Regions from separate parts of the Sphingobacterium sp. UBA2480 genome, predicted to be linked through region 2. Evidence: riboswitches for the same ligand, from Rfam matches in the RefSeq annotation. Region 2 holds a riboswitch; each other region holds the start of a gene.

Region 1 (7,677 bases), on a different contig from region 2:
ATATCGATGTTGTCTTTGTGGAACTGAACAAAAAGCTTGTTCCTTATTTTGTTGATGCCATTAAATTTCAAAAAAATAGCACTGCTTATGTAACATTTGAGGATGTGGATCATATCGATAAGGCTCAGGTACTCGTTCGTAAAAAGCTATATCTTTCCAATGATAAAATGCCCGAGCGCGACCCGGATGATTTTAGATATACTGATTTAATCGGATTTTTAGTGATCGATGAAAACCATGGCGAACTGGGGCAAATAACAGATGTTCAGGAATTCCCACAACAATTTGTCGCCACAGTAGATATGGATGGCAAAGAACTGATGTTTCCGCTGTCCGACGATTTGATCTTAGGAATTGATGGCGAAGAGGAGATCATTGAAGTTGAATTGCCTGAGGGATTGGTCGATCTGTATAAGGAATAGGCATATCCCCAAGCTTATTCAATTGAATATCCTATACTTACTATTGCAGTAATTTCTTATCTTGGTCCTTATATATTAATATTACTATTGGCCATAATTATTAATTGATTTTGAAACCGTTATTACTGCTGTTATTCACACTCTCATTGTCTTCGTGTACTTTCTTTGGGAAGAAAAAGGAGTTTCCTGAAGGTAACTACCAAATGATATTGGGCTATCCAAATGATGAGTATCATAAATTAAAAAGAGAATCTCCCCAAAATGTGGAGGCAGATACCTATGGTAATGATCCTATTCTATACCGATCCTTTCTTTCGCTTCATGATAAGGACCAGTTTGTCATGGCGATTGATGATATCTTACTCTTTGGTAAGTACAAATTTGACGGTGATAGATTAGAATTGACGGATGAGAAAAAAGGTAGTGTCGCTTTGGATATTGTTAAAATAAAAAAAGATTTTGTTCAGCTGAGAGGTGATTTTTCACAGTTTAGCTCAGCACGTATACCCACTAGTGAAAGACTTTATATCAACTTTGTGTTAGATAAAACCCTTATCCGGGAAACGCCCAGTAAATTTGATAGCCAAGTGAATTTATGGCGAAATGCTCCGGTAAAATCAGAAAGTGAAAAGGAGATAAAAGCGAGGGCCTTGAATTTTGTAGATTATTCTATCGCTTATTTCCAACACATATCAAGCTCTGGCACCCATCACGATTATCGAATGGATGGTGTCGAATCACCAATTATTTATGCCGAGAATGGCATTGTGCTCAAGGCATGGGCAGATGTTCCTGATTCTTGGAAGGAATTATTTTACAACGAAAAAGAGGCATTAGTCGCCTATCACTATTTATTTGACGGATTTAAATATGGATCGAAAGAAGAGTACCATGTTCGGGGACTCTTATTGATCACATTTTATCTCAAAAATTTACGGAATTCTTTGGCAGCTAATCTTTAGCCAATGTTCTTGTGGCATAGTCAATCTCTTCGCTGTCTATGATCCTCGATCGTTAATTCTACTGGTTTTTCTAGGTCTTTAACTCTTGGTAGCGCGAAGAATCCTGTCGTTGCATGGACACAAAGCTAAAGTGACGTTGAAACTCTTGGTAGGGCGAAGAATCCTGTCGTTGCATGGACACAAAGCTAAAGTGACGTTGAAACATCGTTTATTGAAGTCTTTTTGCTGCTATTTTTGCCTTTTCGAAAAAATATTTTTGTCTTTTGATTTTTTAAAACGATATTAGCAACGCTTATAGAGAAAGGCCGAGGGAATAGACCCGTTGAAGCCTTAGCAACCTGTATTGTTCAAGGTGCTAAATTCTACCCTACTCCATGTGGGAAAGATAAGTTACATGTAGATAAACGATTCCTCGACGTGTGCGTTTCGATGTAAGCCAACCAAACTAAAAACAGTTTTTTAATGAAGATTATCGATCATATCCAGAATGCCAAAGGAAAAACATTGTTTTCTTTTGAGCTATTGCCACCGGCGAAAGGGCAGGGCATCCAAAGTATTTTTAAAACCATGGATGAACTGATGGAGTTTAAACCTCCTTTTATCGACGTCACCTACCATCGGGAAGATTATATCTATAAAGAGCATGCGAGTGGATTACTGGAACGTGTTTCCTATCGTAAACGTCCTGGGACAGTGGCGATATGTGCGGCCATCATGAATAAATATAAAGTGGATGCGGTGCCACATTTGATATGTGGGGGTTTTACAAAAGAGGAAACTGAAAATGCATTGATCGATTTGAACTTCCTGGGGATAGATAACGTTTTGGTGTTGCGGGGTGATGCACGTAAGGGCGATGCCGATTTTATACCAACCGATGGTGGACATGCTTTTGCAACAGACCTATTGGAACAGGTAACCGATATGAATAAAGGAAAGTATCTGCATGAAGACATTATCACGTCGGAAAAGACTGATTTTTGCATCGGAGTAGCCGGGTATCCCGAAAAGCATTTTGAATCTCCAAATTTCAATACTGACTTTAAATATCTGAAACAAAAAGTCGATATGGGAGCAGAGTTTATTGTGACTCAGATGTTCTTTAATGTTGAAAAATACAAGGAATTTGTAACAAAATGTAGGGACAATGGAATCCATGTGCCTATTATTCCGGGATTAAAACCACTGACAACAAAAAAGCAATTGGTGACCTTGCCAAGAATTTTTCATTTAGATATTCCAGAGGAACTGAGTGACGCTGTCGCGGCATGTAAAACGAATGCCGACGTCAGACAGGTAGGTGAAGAGTGGTTGGTACAGCAATGCCAAGAGCTGATTAAATTTGGCGCTCCGGTATTACATTTTTATACGATGAGTAATCCTGGTCCAACAAAGAAGATTGTTGAAAAACTAGCCTAACTCATAAAATGATAAAAAAGGGAGCAGATAAGCTCCCTTTTTTATGATAATATTCATTGTGAAAGCCTGAAATAGGTTGAAAGTCTCGGCAGCGTGGTTTAGGTCGATCTCTATATTCAGTGTTGAATAGCCTGTTTACAGTCAGGTACTGGTGTTAAATAGTGTTAATTCGTGTGTCGGAGTCAGGATAACTTTTTAACTTAAAGTGCTAAAAAGGATTTTAACAATAGACCAATTGACCTTATGACGTACAATAGATTAAATTCTCTACTCGGTTTTGCTTGCGGACTAATTGCCACCTGTGTATATATCGCTACAGTTGAAAAGACGGTAAGCTGGTGGGATTGCGGTGAATTTATAGCCTGTGCCTATAAATTGGAGGTGGCACATCAACCGGGAGCACCATTGTTTCTTCTTATTCAGAATATATTTTCTAATCTCGCTTTAGGGAATAAGGGGCAGATCGCCTATTGGATGAATATAGGTTCTGCAGTTTGCAGTGGAATTACTGTTACCTTTTTATTTTGGACAATAACCGCCATTGCTAAAAAGCTACTCAACAAAGACAAACAAGCTTCTTTGTCAACCTACCTGCAGATCTTCGGCGCAGGAGTTGTCGGTGCAATGGCATTTAGTTTCAGCGATTCATTTTGGTATTCGGCAGTAGAATCTGAAGTTTATGCAATGTCTTCCTTATGTACAGCAGTTGTATTTTGGGCAATTTTAAAGTGGGAAGTCCGTGCAGATGAAGACGGTAGCGATCGTTGGCTGGTTTTTATTGCTTTTGTTATGGGGCTTTCGATCGGAGTGCATCTATTAAATCTTTTAGCAATCCCGGCTATCGCGATGGTTGTTTATTTCCGAAGAGCGCGACAGGTTAATGCGAAAGGGACAATAAAAGCTTTCCTCGTCGGAGTGCTGATCTTGGGGGCCGTTTTGTGGGGAATTATTCAATGGTTAGTCGGTCTAGCGGCTAAAGTGGATCTCGTATTTGTGAACTCATTGGGAATGGGATTTGGTACCGGAATTTTTTTCTCGTGCCTATTATTGGGGGGATTGATAATTTACGGTCTATATTATTCCTATAAAAAGCAGAAATATACACTCAATACAGCCTTGCTGGTTCTTTGTTTTGTTTTATTTGGATACAGTTCCTACACCATGGTCATGATCCGTGGGAAAGCAAATCCATCCTTGAACAATAATGCGCCGGATAATGTATTTTCTTTTTTAGGATATTTGAGCCGTGAACAATATATACGGGAACCGTTACTCAAAGGACCTTATTATGACTCGCAAGTGGTTGGCGTCGATAGTAAGACGAGCTATCGGAAAGATAAGTCGGAGTATGTTCCCTTCACACAGGTAGACAAATATCAATTTGATAAGGAAACCTTTTTCCCGCGTATCTATAGCCAAGATGGAAGCCATCAAGCTTATTACAGAAGTTACCTCAATTTGAAAGAAGGGCAACAGCCAACGTTTTCCGATAATTTTAAGTTCTTTTTTAATTTTCAACTGGGAGATATGTATACCCGATATTTCTTATGGAATTTTGTGGGTAGACAGAATGACAGGCAAGGATATGGGACCTATAGTGACGGCAACTGGTTGTCGGGGATCAGACCATTGGATAATTGGCGTTTAGGGGGGCAAGATAAAATATCTCGATCGCAGGAGCATGACCCGAGCCGGAACACTTATTTTTTTCTTCCATTGCTACTCGGAATAGCTGGTGCGATCTGGTTGTACCGAAACAATAAATCTTATACCTTGGTACTGACCTTGCTGTTTGTGTTTACGGGGGTAGCGATCGTAGTTTATCTCAACCAAACTCCTATGCAACCCCGGGAACGAGATTATGCTTACGTGGGGTCTTTCTATGCTTTTGCGATCTGGATTGGGCTGGGAGTAATAGCATTTGTTCGGTTTTTCAACCGTTTTGTACAAACACGTTACGCTTTAGCGACAGGTATTTCTTTTGCGCTGTTGGGAGGCCCTATTATTTTGGCTCATCAAAACTGGGATGATCATAATCGGTCCGAGAAATCGTTGGCAAGGGATATGGCACGCAATTATTTGGAATCCTGTGCTCCAAATGCTATTCTATTTACCTATGGCGATCATGATACATTTCCTGTATGGTATTTGCAAGAAGTAGAGGGCGTACGTCCGGATGTTCGGGTTGTCGTTTTAAGCTATCTCACAGGCGATTGGTATATGCAACAGGCCAAACAACCCACGTATCAAGCGGCAGGGCTCCCCGTGACGATTCCCGCTGAAAAGACGAAAAAAGGCGTTCGTGATTATATCCCTTTCGTAGATAGACAACTTGACAATGCGGTAGATATACAGCAGTTATTGCAGTTTGTCACATCGGATGATCCGGAGTATAAAGTTCAGCTGAATTCCGGTGATATGGAAAACTATTTCCCTTCCAAGAAAGTCCAATTGCGCATTGATAAAGACGAGGTGGTTAAGAAAAATGCGGTTCCGGCGTATTTTCAGGGAGCTATAGTTTCTGCAATGGAATGGGAAATTCCGAATGATCATCTGACCAGGTCGGATTTAACCCTGTTATCCGTGCTTGAAAATAATCATTGGGACAGACCGATATATTTTTCGAATATGCTGCCAAGTGATATTAAGTTGGGACTGGATAAATACCTGGTCAATGAGGGCTTTACTTCTCGATTGATGCCTGTCACTGCTACAGATCAGTCGACAGGAAAACGAAGTGAGCAGGGTGGGCTAGTTAATATGGAGGCGTTATATAGCAATATTATGCATACGTATCATTGGGGTAATGTTAAAAATGCACAATACTTGGATACAGATTCGTTCCGCTTTGCAAGCATGTACGCCCGTGATATATTTGGAAAAGCTGCCCGAATGCTTTTAGCCAATGGCCAGGTCAAACAAGCTGGGGAGGTGGCAAAAAAAGCATACGATCAATTGCCCGATCGCGTATATGCGATGTCGGACGCCATCAATTATGCCGATATTATCGATAGTCTGTATCGCTCGGGGCAACCTCAGCTGGCCAACAGGATGATGGACCGGAACCTTGATTATGTTGCTGAAAATATGGAATACCTACATCAATTGGTAATGGATAAGAAAAACCTGAGCTTTGAGTGGAATGATATTCAGACCGGCTTGGACTCTGTAGACCGGTATAAGGCTATTTTATTGGAAGCAAAGGATACCAAACGATTGGCACGTGTTGAGCAGTTGAGACAGCAATATCAAAATTGGTACGGCGTAGAATAATTTTGATGATGAACTGAACCAAATTACCAGGCACGCCTAATGGGGCATTGGATCAACGTATTTGAGATAAGAAACCAGATGAGGCCTCTTCTAAAATATTGGAAGAGGCCTCAATACATATAGGATAGGGAATGAGCCGAGTTATTAAAATTTCATGCCGACTCCAAAGCCGAGCAGGAATGGGTTGATGTCAACTTTTGCCGGTATGGATAGGTTGGGGGCGAGGTTTGACGCATCCACATTGACATCGGTCTTTAAAAGAATATACTTAGCATCTAAATTCACGAAATATTTTTCAGATAGCTTAAAATCAATTCCCAGTTGAGTCGCAAAGCCGAAAGCATTATCATATTTTACATTTTTAACCGTCTGCCCCGCATTGACGCTATAGAATATGGTGTAATTTATTCCCGCTCCTACATAGGGTTTAATGGCACCGTCGGGGAGGAAGTGATATTGCGCTGTCAGTGTGGGAGGGAGGAGCCATACACTCCCAAGATCCACATTGCTGGATGGACTGCCACCAATGGCAGTTAAATTCGAACCTGTTGTATTAACTTTATGTTTTGTAGTCCCAAGGATCAATTCCGCCGCAATGTTTTTTGTGAAGAAATAGGTGAAGTCAAGTTCAGGGATAAATTTCGTATTGATGTCGACGTCTCCGCCTATGGTATTAATCTTGGCCGATTCGTTTGGCATGACTGTCACACCTCTGAGTCTCATTTGCCAGCGTTGATTAGGGATTGTTTGTGCCTGTAAACTTAGTGCGCCTAGGGTAAGTGTTAGTGCAATTAAAAGTAGCTTTTTCATATCATTAAGGGTATTTTGTTTGCTGTAAAACTATTGCTAAAATCACGGCAAAAGAGTGACGATAATCAGGTTGAAAAATGAATGATACGATGTTTTTCCTATTGCAGATGATGTACCTTTATAAATTACTGTTGTAAAAAATAGGAAAGTATGGGTAGGTGTAAATCCGCTGTAATAGTTTTTCAAGCCACATTGGGATAATAGGCCTATTACACGCATTTGTCTCGCCTGAGCACGAGCAAACGTTATGAAAGTATGTCATTCGCGCAACTGCGGATTGTGCACCAGAATAACTACTAGGAGAGTTGGGGGCAAGAGGGGACCGGAGTTTCGTTTAGCAGGGTTAATGGGGATACAAATCCGGCATGTCAATGCATATTGAATGGAATAGGAATGCTTCTAAAATAGAACAGGTCGGAATAAATCCGACCTGTTCTATTTTAGGAGTTACGGTTTTACGCATTTTTCTTCACTTCCTTACCCCAGGAGTCTTTTAATGTAACCGTACGGTTAAAGACTAGATGGTCTGGCGTTGACTGTGTGTCTAATGTAAAATAACCCAATCGTATAAATTGATATCCCTTTCCAGGCGTAGCGTTAGCCAGATCCGGTTCAATGTAAGCACGTTGGATAATATGTAAACTTTCAGGGTTGATCGATGCTTTAAAATCTTCTGCAGCGGCAGGATTTTCATCATTGAACAATCTGTCGTACAACCTTACTTCGGCTTCTTTCGCATGTGGAACCGAGATCCAATGGATTGTTCCTTTAACTTTTAATCCTGAAGTATC
Region 2 (7,677 bases):
GGATATTCAACGGGCAAACGGAACAGCCAACCAATGGGCATTGATTTCTTATTTCGGCCGATTGAACTATGATTACCAAGGAAAATACCTCTTAGAAGCCAATATGCGTTACGATGGTAGTTCCAAGTTTTACGGTAAAAACCGTTGGGCAGCATTCCCTTCTTTCTCAGCCGGCTGGCGTGTATCTGAGGAATCGTTTGTCAAGGAATTTGCTTCGGGTTGGCTGGATAATTTGAAGATCCGTGGATCCTGGGGCCAACTTGGAAATCAGAATACCGGTAACTATCCGTATCAACCCGTATTGGGACTTACCGGAAATTACTCTTTTGACAATAGTACGCTAAATTCCGGTGTTGCTCAACAGGGATTAAACAACCCGATTATCAAATGGGAAACAACAACGATGACCGATGTGGGGTTGGACTTAAGTCTGTTTAAAAATTTAGATATCACCTTTGACTGGTACAAAAAGAGAACGACTGATATCCTTAGGCAGTCACAGATTACTGCAATCGTTGGTTTAGGAGCACCTTACGTCAATGATGGAATTGTCGAGAATAAAGGTCTTGAATTGGGAATTACTTATCGTAATCAGATTACTACGGGAGCATTGGAAGGGTTACGCTATCAGCTAGGTGCAAACCTCGATCGTTTCAAAAACAAGCTGGTGAAATTTGGCGAACCGGAAATCGGGGGCTATACAATCAAGAAAAACGGCTACGCGATGGACAGTTTTTATACCTACGAAGTCATAGGTATATTCCAATCGGAACAAGAAGTCGCTAGTTCGCCTAAGCAGTTTAATGACAATACATTGCCAGGAGATCTCAAGTACCGGGATGTCAATGGGGATGGAAAAATAGATGCGAACGACAGAACAATTATTACGGGTGTAGATCCAAAGTTGAACTATAGTTTTAATCTAAGTGCAAGTTTTAAGGGCTTTGACTTTTCGGCCCTATTACAAGGGGTATATGGTGTCAAATCTTATGTTTCGGGCTGGGGTGTAACTCCTTTTGTACAGGGTAGCCCACCGACAAAAGATTGGTTAGACCGTTGGACACCTGAAAATCCTTCGACTACGATGCCCCGTATTTATTGGGGTTGGAGCGCTCCGGAGAAATTCAGTCGAGCTTCCAGCTATTTTATACAGGATGCTTCCTACTTCAGGTTGAAAAACCTTGTATTAGGATACACTTTACCTGATGGGCTATTGAAAAAATATAAAATTGACCGCCTACGGGTTTATTTTTCGGGTGATAACCTTGTGACTGCAACCAAATTTAAGGGCCTGGATCCTGAGCGCTATGGAAATGGTGACCTCGTGCAATATCCGCAAAACAAGATTTATTCATTTGGTGTACAAGTTAATTTTTAAGTGCTATGAAAAAGAAATTTATAACAGCGTTGCTATTATCCGGACTATTTTTGGGTTCCTGTAACAGTGCCTTGGACCTCAATCCTTTGGATCAGATTGCTTCGGACAACTATTTTAGCAAAAAATCGGATTTTGATAATGCCTTGGCCGGTGTTTACGCTTCGTTGCAGAGTGAGACGTTCTCTTATGGGATGCCTTTTCGGGACTGTCTGACCGACAATGGCTATAATCAGTTCAATTCAGGTAGCGTCAACGAAATCGTTGGCGGCAATTTAAATCCAACAACAGGTGGCTACGAAACCGGTATCTATAATGATGCATACGTAGCGATAGGCAGAGCAAATCGTTTGATCGAGAAATTACAAAGCTATGCAGGGGCAGACATAAACGATGCAGAGAAAAAGAAAATGGAAGCTGAAGCCCGCTTTATCCGTGCTTTCGTTTATTTCCAATTGTACAGTATCTATGGCGAAGTGCCGCTTGTGCTGACTCCCCTCAATCTGGAGAATCAGCGTCAGCCAAAGGAAAGTGCAGAGAATATACTAAAACAGATTCGAGCTGATCTGGATTTTGGGATCGCCAACTTAGCGGCTAAACCGTATTTCAATAATGGGGGGCATGCGACCGCAAGTTCAGCAAAAGCCTTGAAAGCACGGGTTTTATTGTTTGCGGCTTATGGTGACAAAGGGGTGCCCGATTTAGCAATCTTGAAAGAGGTAAAAGACTTATGCACCGATATCATGAAAGAGTATACCCTGAGTACGGCTTTTGAAAATGTCTTTCGCGATGCGACACAAAAGAATAATACCGAGATTATCTTTTCGGTCAATTTTCTGGCACCGAATAATACTGCCCCTTGGGACATGTACCTAGGCGATTGGATTGCTGCTTCGCCTTTACAAAACCTGGTGGATACCTATGAATGCAAAGATGGTTTGCCTTTTGGTGAATCACCGTTGACCGACCGAACCAACCCGTTCAAAGATAGGGATCCGCGCCTGAGCAAAACAATTTTTGTGGACCATCCTGATTTTGGCGGCGGTAAGATCCATACACCGTCCAATCCGCGGCCTACGGGGTATGGGGTGCTGAAATTTTTGGATCCGGCCAACTTACCTTTTGGCTTTTCAACATTGAGCCAACAGGATGCGGTTGTACTGCGGTTTGGCGAGGTGTTATTGATGTATGCCGAAGCACAAAATGAAATCGCCGGGCCAGATCAATCGGTTTATGATGCCATGAATACTTTGCGGAGTCGGGTTCAGATGCCTGGGTTCCCTGCCGGTTATACCAAGGAAAAAATGCGCGACCGTATCCGCCACGAAAGAAGAGTCGAACTTGCTTTTGAAGGACTACGGCATTACGACCTGATTCGTTGGCATATTGCGGGTGAAGTACTCAATGCTGTCAAAGACAGTAAAGTGCCCTATCATTTCGAAGATAAATTCTATCGCTGGCCATTACCACAAACAGAAATTGAGAAAAGCGCAGGGATACTGATTCAGAATCCAAACTATAAATAACAAGACTTTTTGCCTTCTTCTGATCGGCAATTTCCTAAACCAACCACAGCAGCGCGCACGAAATCTTTTCGATGCGCGCTATTTTTGGCGGTGATAACGATTACTGTAAAGGGATCAACACATTCTGTTCCAAGCGTACAGGGACATGCTTCACCGAGGTAAAACCGTCTTCCTTAGAAACTATGTTGGAAAGATCGAGTCCTCTTTTGGAGAACGTACTGATCAAAGCTGTTCTAAAGGTAGCTTTTGATGATCCCCAGCCTTGTCCTAAGATGGTGTCATTGTTAAGCTGTATGAGTTCATCCGTTGAATAATAACTGAATTTTTCCAGTAAGTGTTGGTAAAGATTTGTTGTAGTAGCCATACAATTTAAAAATTTAAAGGATTAAACCATAAACTGTATCCAGATCTTTGTGGGAAAATAATCGTTCTGCAACGTTTATTTTGGTCGAAACCCGTATTAATTTACCACCGCGGTGCCTGCACTCGGTTGGTATTGCATCATGCAATTCTGAATACTCTACAAATATAGTAGATTATTTTTTATTATAAAAAATATTTTTGTTTTTAAGGGTAAATGAGCGTTAAAATCAGTACAAGGGAGGTCAAAGTGGGGGCAGGTTGTTGTTTTTGATTTGGTTATGAAGCGGATAGCTGGACGGTAAATTTATCATGCTACTGTAATCTCATTTAAAATACTTTTAATAAATAAAGATAAGACGATACTTTTGCGCCATGAATAGAATTGCGGAAATTAATGAATACATTGCTGCCGAACGCGAGGTATTATTGCAACACCCTTTGTATCGTAAGATCAAAACGATCAAGAATCTACGTTCTTTTACAGAAGGGCATGTTTACGCTGTATGGGATTTTATGTCTTTACTAAAAGCTTTACAGATTAAATTGACCTGTACGACTTTACCCTGGTTTGCGAGCGAGCATCCATCAACACGCTATCTGATCAACGAAATTGTATTGGCAGAGGAGTCGGACGAATACATTGATGGCCGCCGTTTGAGCCATTTTGAAATGTATCTGGACGCCATGGATGCCATGGGTGCCGATCTTCATCTGGTCAATAAATTTATCGGTCATGCCAAAAAATCGAGCGACATATTCGATGTCATCGCGACGACAACATTGGATAAGCGGATCAAAGACTTTTTGAATTTTACATTTGAAGTGATTGCTGAAGGTGAGGTGCATAAAATTGCTGCCGCCTTTACGTTCGGGCGTGAAGATCTTATTCCGGGAATGTTTACCTCTATCTTGGAAGAAATTAAAACAAATTTCCCTACAGCCAATCTGGATAGCTTTATTTATTATTTCCAGCGTCATATTGATCTGGACGGCGACGAGCATGGACCTTTGGCCATGCAGATGATCACAGATCTTGCGAAGGACGATGACGTTAAATGGGCAGAAATGAAGGAGATCAGTAAAATCGCGCTACAAAAAAGAATACAATTGTGGAATGCAATAGAAGATTCTTTATACGGATAATCTGGTTTTATACCATCCCCGAAAGGCCTCTCAAATGTTGATTTGAGAGGCCTTTTTTATAGGCTGTAAAAAGAGTAGCGCAAACCCTACTTGGCAGATATTGGTCTTTTTGCTTGAATTGATGAAAAAATGTCTTTTTTCCATAACATATTGGCGTTTGTGAAGAAATCCAAGTTGTAATAAGTGTCTAAGTTTGCAACGCAAAAAAATAATAGAGCACACGTGAACTTTTTTCCTCCCCATTGGGCAAAAGGAATACTAACTATGGGATTGTTAGTATTCACTATTTCGGACACCTTCGCCCTCGATTCTTTGCGTATGTCCCTGAAAGACATGATCGACAAAGCACTCCAGAACAGTAAATACGTCGAGCAGTCCTATTTGCAGCTCAAAGAAAGTGAGGTGGCAGTCCAGCAGCAACGCATGGAACTGCTGCCCAAAATCTCCGCCAGAGCTTCTGCCAGTTATGCGAGTAATATGCCTGTTTATGATCAAGGCCTTTTAAATAAACCCGCCCAGCATGATATCATTCACTACTTGTACGATAGCGGTTTGGATTTTTATCTGAATCTCTACAATGGGCATCGCGATCTGATGAAAATTGAGTCCAAAAAATTGGAAAATGAGCTGGCCCGGATCGATTGGAAGAATGCGGCGGCGCAGAAGAAATTGGAGGTTTGCAATCTTTTTTTGGATTTGGAACTGTCGTATAGTAATAAATCTCTAATCGAGCAGGATATTGCTGATCAACGGGTACAACTCCAGGAGATTGAACATCTGTATACGGCGGGTGTTGTCTTGCACAGTGACGTTTTGCGTATTTCGTTAGAACTTTCGAAACGGGAACTGTTGCTCGTTCAGATCGGTCATGATATTCAGGCTGCAAATCAGAAACTACAGCTTATTGGAGGCATTACAGCGGAGATTATCCCCTTGAGCGAGCCTTTTAAAGTGGAAAGCCCCAGTTATGAAACGCTTGTTGCCGAAGCGCGAAGCCATGCTTTTTCCCTCCAAAAATCCGAACAGGAAGTTGTTTTGAAGAAATTATCAGTCAAACAGGCCCGATCAAATTATCTTCCTGAATTGGGGTTGACCAGCACATTTACTTTTGCCAATCCCCAGGTTTTCCTTTATCCCTATAACCCCAGCTGGTATAATCTGAGTATTACAGGGCTTAAATTAAACATACCAATATCAGCTATTTATCTCAATAGGAATGTGGTGCGCGGAGCACAAATAGCCTTAGACCGGCAACAGGTGAAACACCATCATGAGGAGGAAATTCTGGAAAATCAGTTGTTACAGGCGCTCTTGGATTATCAATTGGCGATCAAACAGCAGGACGTCTGCCAAAACAATAAGGCACTGGCACTGGAAAATGCACGGATTATAAAGAACAGGTATTTTAAATCATCGGCGCTGATTACAGATCTTCTAGATGCGGATATGCAATACTTAAAAACACTTTTTGATCTTGAAACCGCACATATTGCGATACAGAAACACTATTATTTTATCGAATTTTTGAAGGGTACTATCTAATGAAACCTAAATCACGAAGAACAGTTGTGGAGGCACAACTCACTCGAATCACCAACTGGTTGGCTGCAATTGTCTTGTTGGCATTATTGTTATGGGGCGCTAACACCTTATGGATGCGCGTGCGGTATACCTACACCAATGATGCGCAAGTAACACAGTACATCAATCCCATTGTTTCCCGCGTAGGAGGTTATGTGGTTTCCGTGCATTATCACGATCACCAATTGGTTAAACGAGGTGATACCCTATTGCTTATTGATAATAAGGAATATAAATATGAGGCGGATCAGGTAGCTGCATCCGTCAATAAGGAAGCAGCAGAGATCAATGTTCTTCATAGTCAAAAAGAAATCCTCCAGGCAGAGCATGAATCTTTGCGGACATCCATTGCTGCTGGCGAGGCACGTGTAACGAAACAACAATTGGAGTATGATCGATACAATTACCTGTTTCAAGAAAAGTCTGCTACAGCACAGCAACTGGAGGATGTAAAAGCGACTTTGGATGTCTACAAGAGTGAACTGGCTTCGTTAAAACATAAATTGCAGGCTTCACAAGAAAGGGTGCACGATGTGGACATGAAAAAAGGTGTCGTTGATGCCGAGCGCGTTCGTTTGACTGCAGCTGTTGGCCGCAAGCGGCTTGATGTTGGGTATACCGTTATTCGCGCACCCTACGATGGGCAGATTGGCAAACGCACCATTGAAAAAGGTCAAATGATAAGTGCTGGTGAAGTTTTGGGCTTTATCGTCAATAGAGAAACCCCAACCTGGGTGACGGCTAATTTTAAGGAGACACAGCTGCGCTATTTGCATCTTGGCAATAGGGTGGAGGTGGTGGCGGATGCCTATCCGGATCAGAAATTTTATGGCAAAATTATTTCCATCTCCCCGGCTACAGGATCAGCTTTCTCCCTTTTACCGCCAGATAATGCAACGGGCAACTTTGTGAAGATTGTACAACGCGTACCTGTTCGCATTGAGCTGGATAAGCAAAGGGGAGCTCAACAGCTTCTTTCGGGAATGAATGTAAATGTCTCGGTATCAAAAAAACAGCAATAGTGAAAGGTATTTTTAAGGAGTGGGTGCCGGAGTGGTTGATCAAGCTTATCCTGTTCAGCAGTTTAATGCCGAGTATGGTCTTATTTTTCCTGCCGGGGGCCAATACAAATGTCACTGCTGGATTTTATGGGGCGCAACCCAGTGACATCCAGTTTCTGATCATTTTGTTTTATGCAGGTTTTGTCGGATTCTACGTGTTGGAACGACGCTTTTTTTTATACTTTCCCATTAAGCAGTACTATATTATCTTTCATCTGCTACAGCTATTGAATTGCTTTTTGATGTACAGTATCAGGGATATCAGCTGGGTATATGGACTGCGTTTTTTTCAAGGAATGTTGTTTGCTTCTGCCGTAAACTTATCGATCTCCATGATATTTTCCAGGTTGAAAAGTGATCGGGCCAAGGAAGTGAGTTACGCTGTCTTTTTCGGCTTACTATTATGTAGCTCGCCTTTTAATACGTTTGTTACGGCTGAATTTATAGATTCATTCAATTTTGATCAGCTCTATCTATACGCTGCATTATCATTTGTACCGGGGTTATTGCTCATTATGCTAACGATGCGCTCCATACGGCATATACGTCCTTACCCCCTGTTTTCATTAGACTGGGCAAGCTGTATTTTCTATAGCCTTGTGATCGTCAGTTTTGGCTATCTAATGGT
Region 3 (7,677 bases), on a different contig from region 2:
CAGCACATAATCCATTTCTATTCACTAATTTACAAAGAACAGCATCTATATTTAAACAGATTGCTGTTAAACATTGTTAAAACAGCTACAAAACACATTAGCATCTTTATATTTGTAACAATTTAAGAAAAAATGAGCTATCGCACCTTAAATGGCCGCTCACATGGCATAAGGGATGAATACGCAAATGGTAAATAAACTGAGCGCTATAAACTTTTTGATATATTCAAAATACATTTATTTAATACCCAATACTAATGAAGAAAAATAGCATTGTATTAATCATTGGACTGATGTCTCTCGCTCTAATTGGGGTATTGGCCATGCAATTCTATTTTCTGAGAGATTCTTATCGCCAAAAGTCTCAATTATTTGATGAGTCCGTCAATGCTGCGATTACAGCTGTTGCCGGTAAGCTTGAACGACGGGAGGTAGTTGACTTCGCTAAGGTTCAACAGGAGCGTAACATTGAAAAATCCAAGCAGGAACAGGCCAAACAACGTCTTTTGGCCGAGCAACTCGAAATACAGTATAGAATTGAAGAATTAAAAAACAAACAACATGTTGTTTTCTCAAACTTTAAAGAGCAAGAAGACCAATTACGTGCATTGTATCCAAATGTAATTGAAATCAAAAATTCATTCTACGAAACATACATCAAAAGACCGGAGTACCAGAAATTTATCAAATTTTCTGTTTCAAATGAGCTTACCGACGATAATTTGGTACAGGCTTTTATCATGTTAAATGCTTCAAAGGTAGATGATCAGATCAATGGGAAGGACGATAGCACGCGGTTTGTTATCCCCCTAATGGACCCACTGGTCAATCAACAAACAAAATTCCGGGTAGCCACATTACCTCCAAGAGAGAATGCGAAACTTGCGAAAACAATTTCTGATTTGGAAAAAAGATTGGATATCCTCAACAGAAAAAACGCGTGGAGTGGCTTTAATGTATATGATTCCGTTGCCATGCTGGGCGGCAAAAAAGCAGACTACATCGAAGATATTGCTATTGGAATGGAGCTTGCTAAACGTCCATTAAAGGATCGATTGAATGTGATCATCGTTCAAGAACTTATCAAAGAGGAGTTGGCTCAACGCGACATTAAAGCTCCTTTCAATATTGAAATATGGAGCACAAACAATATATTACTAAATAATATTTTAAACGAAGCCGCTTTAAATAACCCAACAAATACAACCAAATACTCAACGGCACTTTTTAAAGGTGATATCGGTGCTGCGCCAGGAAAATTAACCATCTATTTCCCCAATAAAAAGGCGATAATTGCCGATAATATGGGCTATCTGTTGCTGCCCATGCTGGCACTGCTTTTCTTGTTGGTGGGGTGTTTTGCTTATACACTGATTATCATCTTCAGACAAAAGAAAGTTTCGGAAATGAAGACGGATTTCATCAACAACATGACGCATGAGTTTAAAACACCTGTTGCAACAATTATGATTGCCAGTGAGTCACTTAAAGATCCAGACATCAATGCCGACCACAAGCGCGTTCAGAAATTGGCTAATATCATCTACGACGAAAATGTTAGACTCGGAAATCATATTGAACGTGTGCTCGATTTGGCAAGACTAGAAAAAGAAACGCTAAAACTCGACCAGGTAGAAGTATGCATCAATGATCTTGTTTCGGCAGTAACGGACAGTATGCAGCTACGGATGCAAAATATTGGCGGGAAATTCAGTATAGATCTTGCAGCGACCAAGGATGTTGTCGTTGGTGATGAGTTACATTTTTCCAATGTATTTTACAATCTTTTGGATAATGCCATCAAGTACAGCAAAGGAGATTTACATGTCAACATCAATTCAAAAAATGTTGGCGACACCATTGTTGTCACCATAGCCGACAATGGTATTGGGATGAGCCGGGATCACCTGCAAAAGATTTTCGACCAGTTTTACCGTATTCCAACTGGGAATGTTCATAATGTCAAAGGATTTGGCCTTGGCTTAAGTTATGTACAGGACATTCTGAGAAGGCTGAACGGAAAAATTACAGTTAAAAGTGAAAAAGATAAAGGCACGACCTTTGAAGTAATTTTGCCTATTAAAAAATAAAACGTTCCTTTTTTGTATATTTCCTCTTTAAAAAATTTCAAAGGTTGAGGAAGGCTGATTTATCAGCATCAAGGGACATTGGTGAAAATTAATATATTCATTATGCAAAAGATATTATTAGCAGAAGATGATCCTAATTTGGGGGATCTTTTAAAAGACTATCTCGAATTAAAGGGAAAATTTGACGTCACATTATGCACGGATGGAGATGAAGCGATTTCTCAATTCAAAAAAAATAACTACGACCTTTGTATTTTTGATGTCATGATGCCAAAAAAGGACGGATTTACAGTTGGACGTGAAATCAGAAAAACAAACAATACTGTTCCTATTATCTTTGCCACAGCAAAGGGGATGATGGAAGATAAGACCGAAGCCTTTGAGCTAGGAGGAGATGATTATATCACCAAGCCTTTTCGAGTGGAAGAATTATTGCTCCGCATCAATGCTTTGCTGAAACGCAGTGTTCGAGACAAAGAAGAAGAAGTGGTTGCGGATAAATTTGAAATTGGCGATTATTTCTTTGATTATACAAGTCAGCAGATTTCTTACAAAGGACAGATGCAAAAACTCTCCACGAAAGAAGCTGAACTACTCCGCTTGCTTTGCTTAAAGAAAAATGATGTGCTGACCCGGGAAGAAGCGTTGTTAAAAATATGGCATGATGATAACTATTTTACGGGTAGAAGTATGGATGTATTTCTCAGTAAACTTCGTAAATATCTAAAAGAAGATAGCAAAGTTGAAATTGTCAATGTGCACGGAAAAGGTTACAAACTTTTGGTCAGTTAAAAAAAGGGGAATGAAAAATATAGTCATTCCCCTTTTTATGCTACACGCGTATTCAAGCGTGACTTACTCGAATTCGTGGATGAAAATAAAAGAACAAAACAATTTCATCCTTAGTAGAATATAAAAAATTGACGCACTTTTATAAAAAATTTGCATTTCAAAAAGAAATGTTCTAACTTAGCGTCGCTTATAGAGAAAGGCAGAGGGAATAGACCCGATGAAGCCTTAGCAACCTGTCCCTTGACAAGGTGCTAAATTCTACCCTACTTGATATGGGAATGATAAGCCGAAGTCACCAAATTCTAGTGTGTCCTTCTCTCTCTAGCAAGAAATATAGTTGAAAAAGAAATATTAAAAACATTCATTATGTTATTGACTAACAATTTAGGTTACCCTCGTGTGGGCGCGTTCCGCGAATTGAAAAAAGCCAATGAGGCCTATTGGGCTAAAAAATCTTCTGTTGAGGAATTATTGGACACAGCAAAAAAAATTCGTGAAGGCAATTGGAAAACACAAAAAGATGCTGGAATAGATTTGATCCCTTCCAATGATTTCTCTTTTTACGATCAAGTATTGGATTTAACCCTCACTGTTGGTGCAATTCCTGCTCGCTACCATTCTTTATTGAATAAAGTAGACAACAATTACAGTTTAGATCTATATTTTGCCATGGCGCGCGGTTTCCAACAAGAAGGAATCGACGTGACTGCAATGGAAATGACCAAGTGGTTGGATACGAACTACCACTACATGGTACCAGAATTCACAAAAGATCAAGAATTCAAATTGACTTCCGAAAAATTCTTAAATGAATACAACGAAGCAAAATCATTGGGCATCGATACTAAACCAGTTCTATTAGGTCCTATTACATACCTTTTGATCGGTAAAGAAAAAGAAGCTGGCTTCGACCGTATCGATTTATTGGATAAACTTATTCCAGTATATGAGCAAATACTAGCTAAATTAGCTGATGCTGGTGCACAATATGTTCAGATTGACGAGCCTTTCTTAGCATTGGATTTAGATGCTAAAGTAAAAGCTTTATATCAACCTACTTTCGAAAAATTAGCTGCAGCAGCAAAAAATATCAAATTAATCGCAACGACTTACTTCGAAGCTTTAAAAGACAACGAAGATATCGCAGTTAACCTACCTATCCATGCTTTACATTTGGATCTGGTACGCGGTGAAAACCAATTGGATACGGTATTGGCTAAAGTTCCTGCTTCATTAACATTATCTTTAGGTATTGTTGAAGGCCGTAACATCTGGAAAAATGATTACGAAAAATCATTGGTTAAAATCAAACAGGCTGTTGATGCATTAGGAAAAGACCGTGTATGGGTAGCTCCTTCTTCATCTTTGTTGCACGTTCCTTTTGACTTAGACAATGAACACAATGAACAATCGCTACCAGCTGAAGTAAAAAACTGGTTAGCATTTGCTAAACAAAAATTAGCTGAAGTAAAAGACTTAGCCGTACTAGCGGAGGGAGAAGTTGATGCTGAAACAGCAAAACGCTTCGAAGCGAACAAAGCGGCTGCTGAAAGCCGTCGTACCTCTCCATTGATCCACAAACCAGAGGTTAAAACACGTACAAGCAATATTACTGATGACGATGCAAAACGCACTTCAGCATTTGCAGACCGTAAAGCAGCGCAACAAGCGAAATTCAACTTACCGGCGTTCCCGACCACAACTATCGGTTCATTCCCACAAACGAAAGATGTTCGTAAATGGAGAGCAGATCTGAAAAAGGGTGCTATTACGCAGGCAGAATACGATAAAGCAATCGCAGAAGAAACAGAAAACACCATCCGTCTTCAAGAGCAATTGGATATCGACGTATTAGTACACGGCGAATTCGAACGTAATGACATGGTTGAATACTTCGGTGAACAATTGGCTGGTTACGCTTTCACACAAAATGGTTGGGTACAATCTTACGGTTCACGTTGTGTAAAACCTCCGATTATCTATGGTGACGTATACCGTCCTGAAGATATGACTGTCCGTTGGTCTTCATATGCACAATCATTGACAAATCGTCCGGTTAAAGGTATGTTGACTGGTCCTGTAACAATCTTACAATGGTCTTTCGTACGTAACGATCAACCGCGCTCAACAACGACTTACCAAATTGCATTGGCGATCTTGGATGAAGTACAAGCCTTGGAAAAAGCAGGTATCAAAATCATACAAATCGATGAACCAGCTATCCGTGAAGGATTACCGTTACGTAAAGCTGATCAAAAAGATTACTTGAACTGGGCAGTACGTGCTTTCCGTGTCTCTTCATCAAATGTTGAAGACGATACACAGATTCACACACACATGTGTTATTCTGAGTTCAATAATGTGATCGAAGATATCGCTGCAATGGATGCCGACGTTATCACGATTGAGACTTCACGTTCTCAAATGAAATTATTGAATGCTTTCGCCGGTGATTTCAAATATCCAAATGATATTGGTCCAGGTGTTTATGACATTCACTCACCACGTGTTCCAAGCAAAGATGAGATGGTAGATCTATTGCGCAAAGCAAAAGCAGTAGTTCCAGCAGAACAACTTTGGGTTAATCCTGACTGTGGTTTGAAAACTCGTGCTTGGCCAGAAACCAAAGCGGCTTTAGAGTCTATGGTTGAGGCTGCGAAAATCTTAAGAGCAGAATAATTCTTAAACTATATTGATAAAGCCCTAGCTGAAATTTCAGCTAGGGCTTCTTTATTGGGCTTCGTTCAAAATAAAAACTGTTATCCGAATAAGGTGCGGTTATTTTCGGCTGTTCTTCCGTTCTTTCTTGTTTTCCTTTTCGTTCCCGTTCTTAATTTCCTGTTTTCCTTTAATCCGATCTTCAATCGCCTTCAGGCTTGACGAAAAATCGAGGTCAACATTTTCAAATTTAGCCTTTTTTAACGCCTTCAATGCCTTTTTGTATTTTCTCATTTTTTCAAATAGCAGTGCTTTCTTGATCCAGATTCCTGTCAAGGGCATGGCCGGAAGTGTCAAAGCAAATTTGATCGTCTTTTTTGCAGCTTCATACTCCCCCATATCAATCAATGTCTGAATAAAATAAGGATATACTTCCAGTGCCTGCACATTATGCACCAAAGCTTCCTGGAAATACCTTTTTGCCTGCTCATAGTCCAATAGCTGTTCGGCATAAACTCTTCCCATCAAACACAGCGCCATTGTATTGGACTCATCATAGGATAGCGCATAGGATAAGGATTCCATGGTCTCCTCCAAATACATCGGATAGTTATCCAGCGCCTGAAGGACATATTTATTTACTGAATTCATAAAATTTTCTAAAACATAACATTCATATCCAGCTTTCACGATAACTTGAAAGTAACTGGATTTTTAAAACTCCTGAATAAGCTAAGCATATTGGAAAAGTGGACTACCATTTCGAGCGCCACGTTTTAGCCAATATCAACCTAGGTTACTTAACGTATTAAGAAGAAGATTAGGAAAGGGCCGTATTCCGAAGAATATTCCCGAGAATCTTCTCTGTGGACGAAGCGGGATTTTCTAATATTACAAACATATTCTTCCGTTTTTATTAATTACTCTATTGAATTGCAAAGATTCAAAATATTTACCAAATTCCAAAAACTTTTGATTATTAATCTGTTATATTGTTCAGCACGATATTGGCATATTATTGTCGCATCAATTTCACTAAAATTCACCGACTATTTCCCCATCTTTGAACTATGGAAAGTCAATCAGCTAATCAATTAATCAAACTAGCAAGAAAACGTAAGGGACTAACGCAGCAGGAACTCGCCGATCAAGCGGGGGTATCGCTAAGAACAGTGCAACGCATAGAAAAAGGCACGGAAGAAATCAGTGGATTTAGTCTCAAACAGATCAGTCAAATTTTGGAAATACCATTAGAACAACTCATTATGCCAAATGTAAATCAAATCAGTATCGACAACAATCAAACAGGAAGTATTAAAGCGCTATATTTAGCATCGCTCACCTTTTTGGTCAATCCATTATTAGGGCTATTGGTCCCAGCAATTATGGGTTATACGAAACAAAACAAAGACGCCTTATACAGTAAGCACCTAAAAAAAATAATTATAATACACGCTGTTGGACTATTTTTTCTCGGAAGTTTCATAGGCTATATCATTATTGCAGATTTTTTTAAAATTGCACTACCGTCTTTTTTAACCAATATCTTTAATAGCGCCTATTTTTTACTCATCCCAGTATGCTATTACATATTGATTCTAACGTTTACTATTTTTAATTATATTGCAATAAGAAAAGCCAAGCTCAGTTCTGCAAACTAAACCAATACAAATGAATCTATTGTGATCAATATCACAGCGGTTTCTTTTGAACAATCAATACCCAATCATTCTCCAACAACAGATACCCTGTTTCGTAAATAAAGCTATAGGTCTGCCCCTTGTTATTGGAAAAAGTATGTGTATGAAACTTAAAATCAAATCCCAACCGCTTTAACTTTTCCCGTTGTATCTTCACCATACCCTCCCCACTCAATGCATCTAATAAAATACGGCGGTTTTTTCGTAGGATATTATTCACATTGCGCACCAGATTGGTCTGGTCGCTATTTAATTTATTGTTATAGGCGTTCCGGCAAGCATCATCACAAAATCGCTTGTCCGAACGGCCATATATTACTTTGCCACATTCAAGGCAGACTTTTTCTCCAGAACTCATAACGGAAGATTAAACGACAACAAACGGTTACAACCGACTATAGTCGAATACAAATGGTAAATAGACGACTATAGTTATT

The links. A riboswitch is a leader RNA that binds a small molecule or an ion and turns the genes downstream of it on or off. The one in region 2 is predicted to bind S-adenosylmethionine.
Region 1: another riboswitch for S-adenosylmethionine. It lies ahead of B3600_RS08870 (methylenetetrahydrofolate reductase); the one in region 2 lies ahead of B3600_RS13795 (hypothetical protein).
Region 3: another riboswitch for S-adenosylmethionine. It lies ahead of metE (5-methyltetrahydropteroyltriglutamate--homocysteine S-methyltransferase); the one in region 2 lies ahead of B3600_RS13795 (hypothetical protein).

What each region holds. Positions count from the first base shown of each region.
Region 1 covers NZ_DDPA01000004.1:341,150-348,826, reverse strand. The annotation lists gene rimM (ribosome maturation factor RimM) at 1-422, shown strand, start outside; gene B3600_RS08880 (hypothetical protein) at 533-1,384, shown strand; gene B3600_RS08875 (hypothetical protein) at 1,455-1,589, opposite strand; SAM riboswitch class I at 1,674-1,776, shown strand; gene B3600_RS08870 (methylenetetrahydrofolate reductase) at 1,847-2,803, shown strand; gene B3600_RS08865 (DUF2723 domain-containing protein) at 3,047-6,076, shown strand; gene B3600_RS08860 (OmpW/AlkL family protein) at 6,221-6,886, opposite strand; gene B3600_RS08855 (glutamine--tRNA ligase/YqeY domain fusion protein) at 7,342-7,677, opposite strand, start outside.
Region 2 covers NZ_DDPA01000007.1:128,315-135,991, forward strand. The annotation lists gene B3600_RS13785 (SusC/RagA family TonB-linked outer membrane protein) at 1-1,378, shown strand, start outside; gene B3600_RS13790 (RagB/SusD family nutrient uptake outer membrane protein) at 1,384-2,901, shown strand; gene B3600_RS13795 (hypothetical protein) at 3,002-3,265, opposite strand; SAM-I-IV-variant riboswitch at 3,332-3,425, opposite strand; gene B3600_RS13800 (DUF3050 domain-containing protein) at 3,637-4,407, shown strand; gene B3600_RS13805 (TolC family protein) at 4,672-5,949, shown strand; gene B3600_RS13810 (HlyD family secretion protein) at 5,949-7,010, shown strand; gene B3600_RS13815 (hypothetical protein) at 7,010-7,677, shown strand, end outside.
Region 3 covers NZ_DDPA01000010.1:215,237-222,913, reverse strand. The annotation lists gene B3600_RS24865 (sensor histidine kinase) at 258-2,090, shown strand; gene B3600_RS24860 (response regulator transcription factor) at 2,193-2,882, shown strand; SAM riboswitch class I at 3,067-3,170, shown strand; gene metE (5-methyltetrahydropteroyltriglutamate--homocysteine S-methyltransferase) at 3,249-5,561, shown strand; gene B3600_RS24850 (hypothetical protein) at 5,661-6,191, opposite strand; gene B3600_RS24845 (helix-turn-helix domain-containing protein) at 6,611-7,201, shown strand; gene B3600_RS24840 (hypothetical protein) at 7,233-7,598, opposite strand.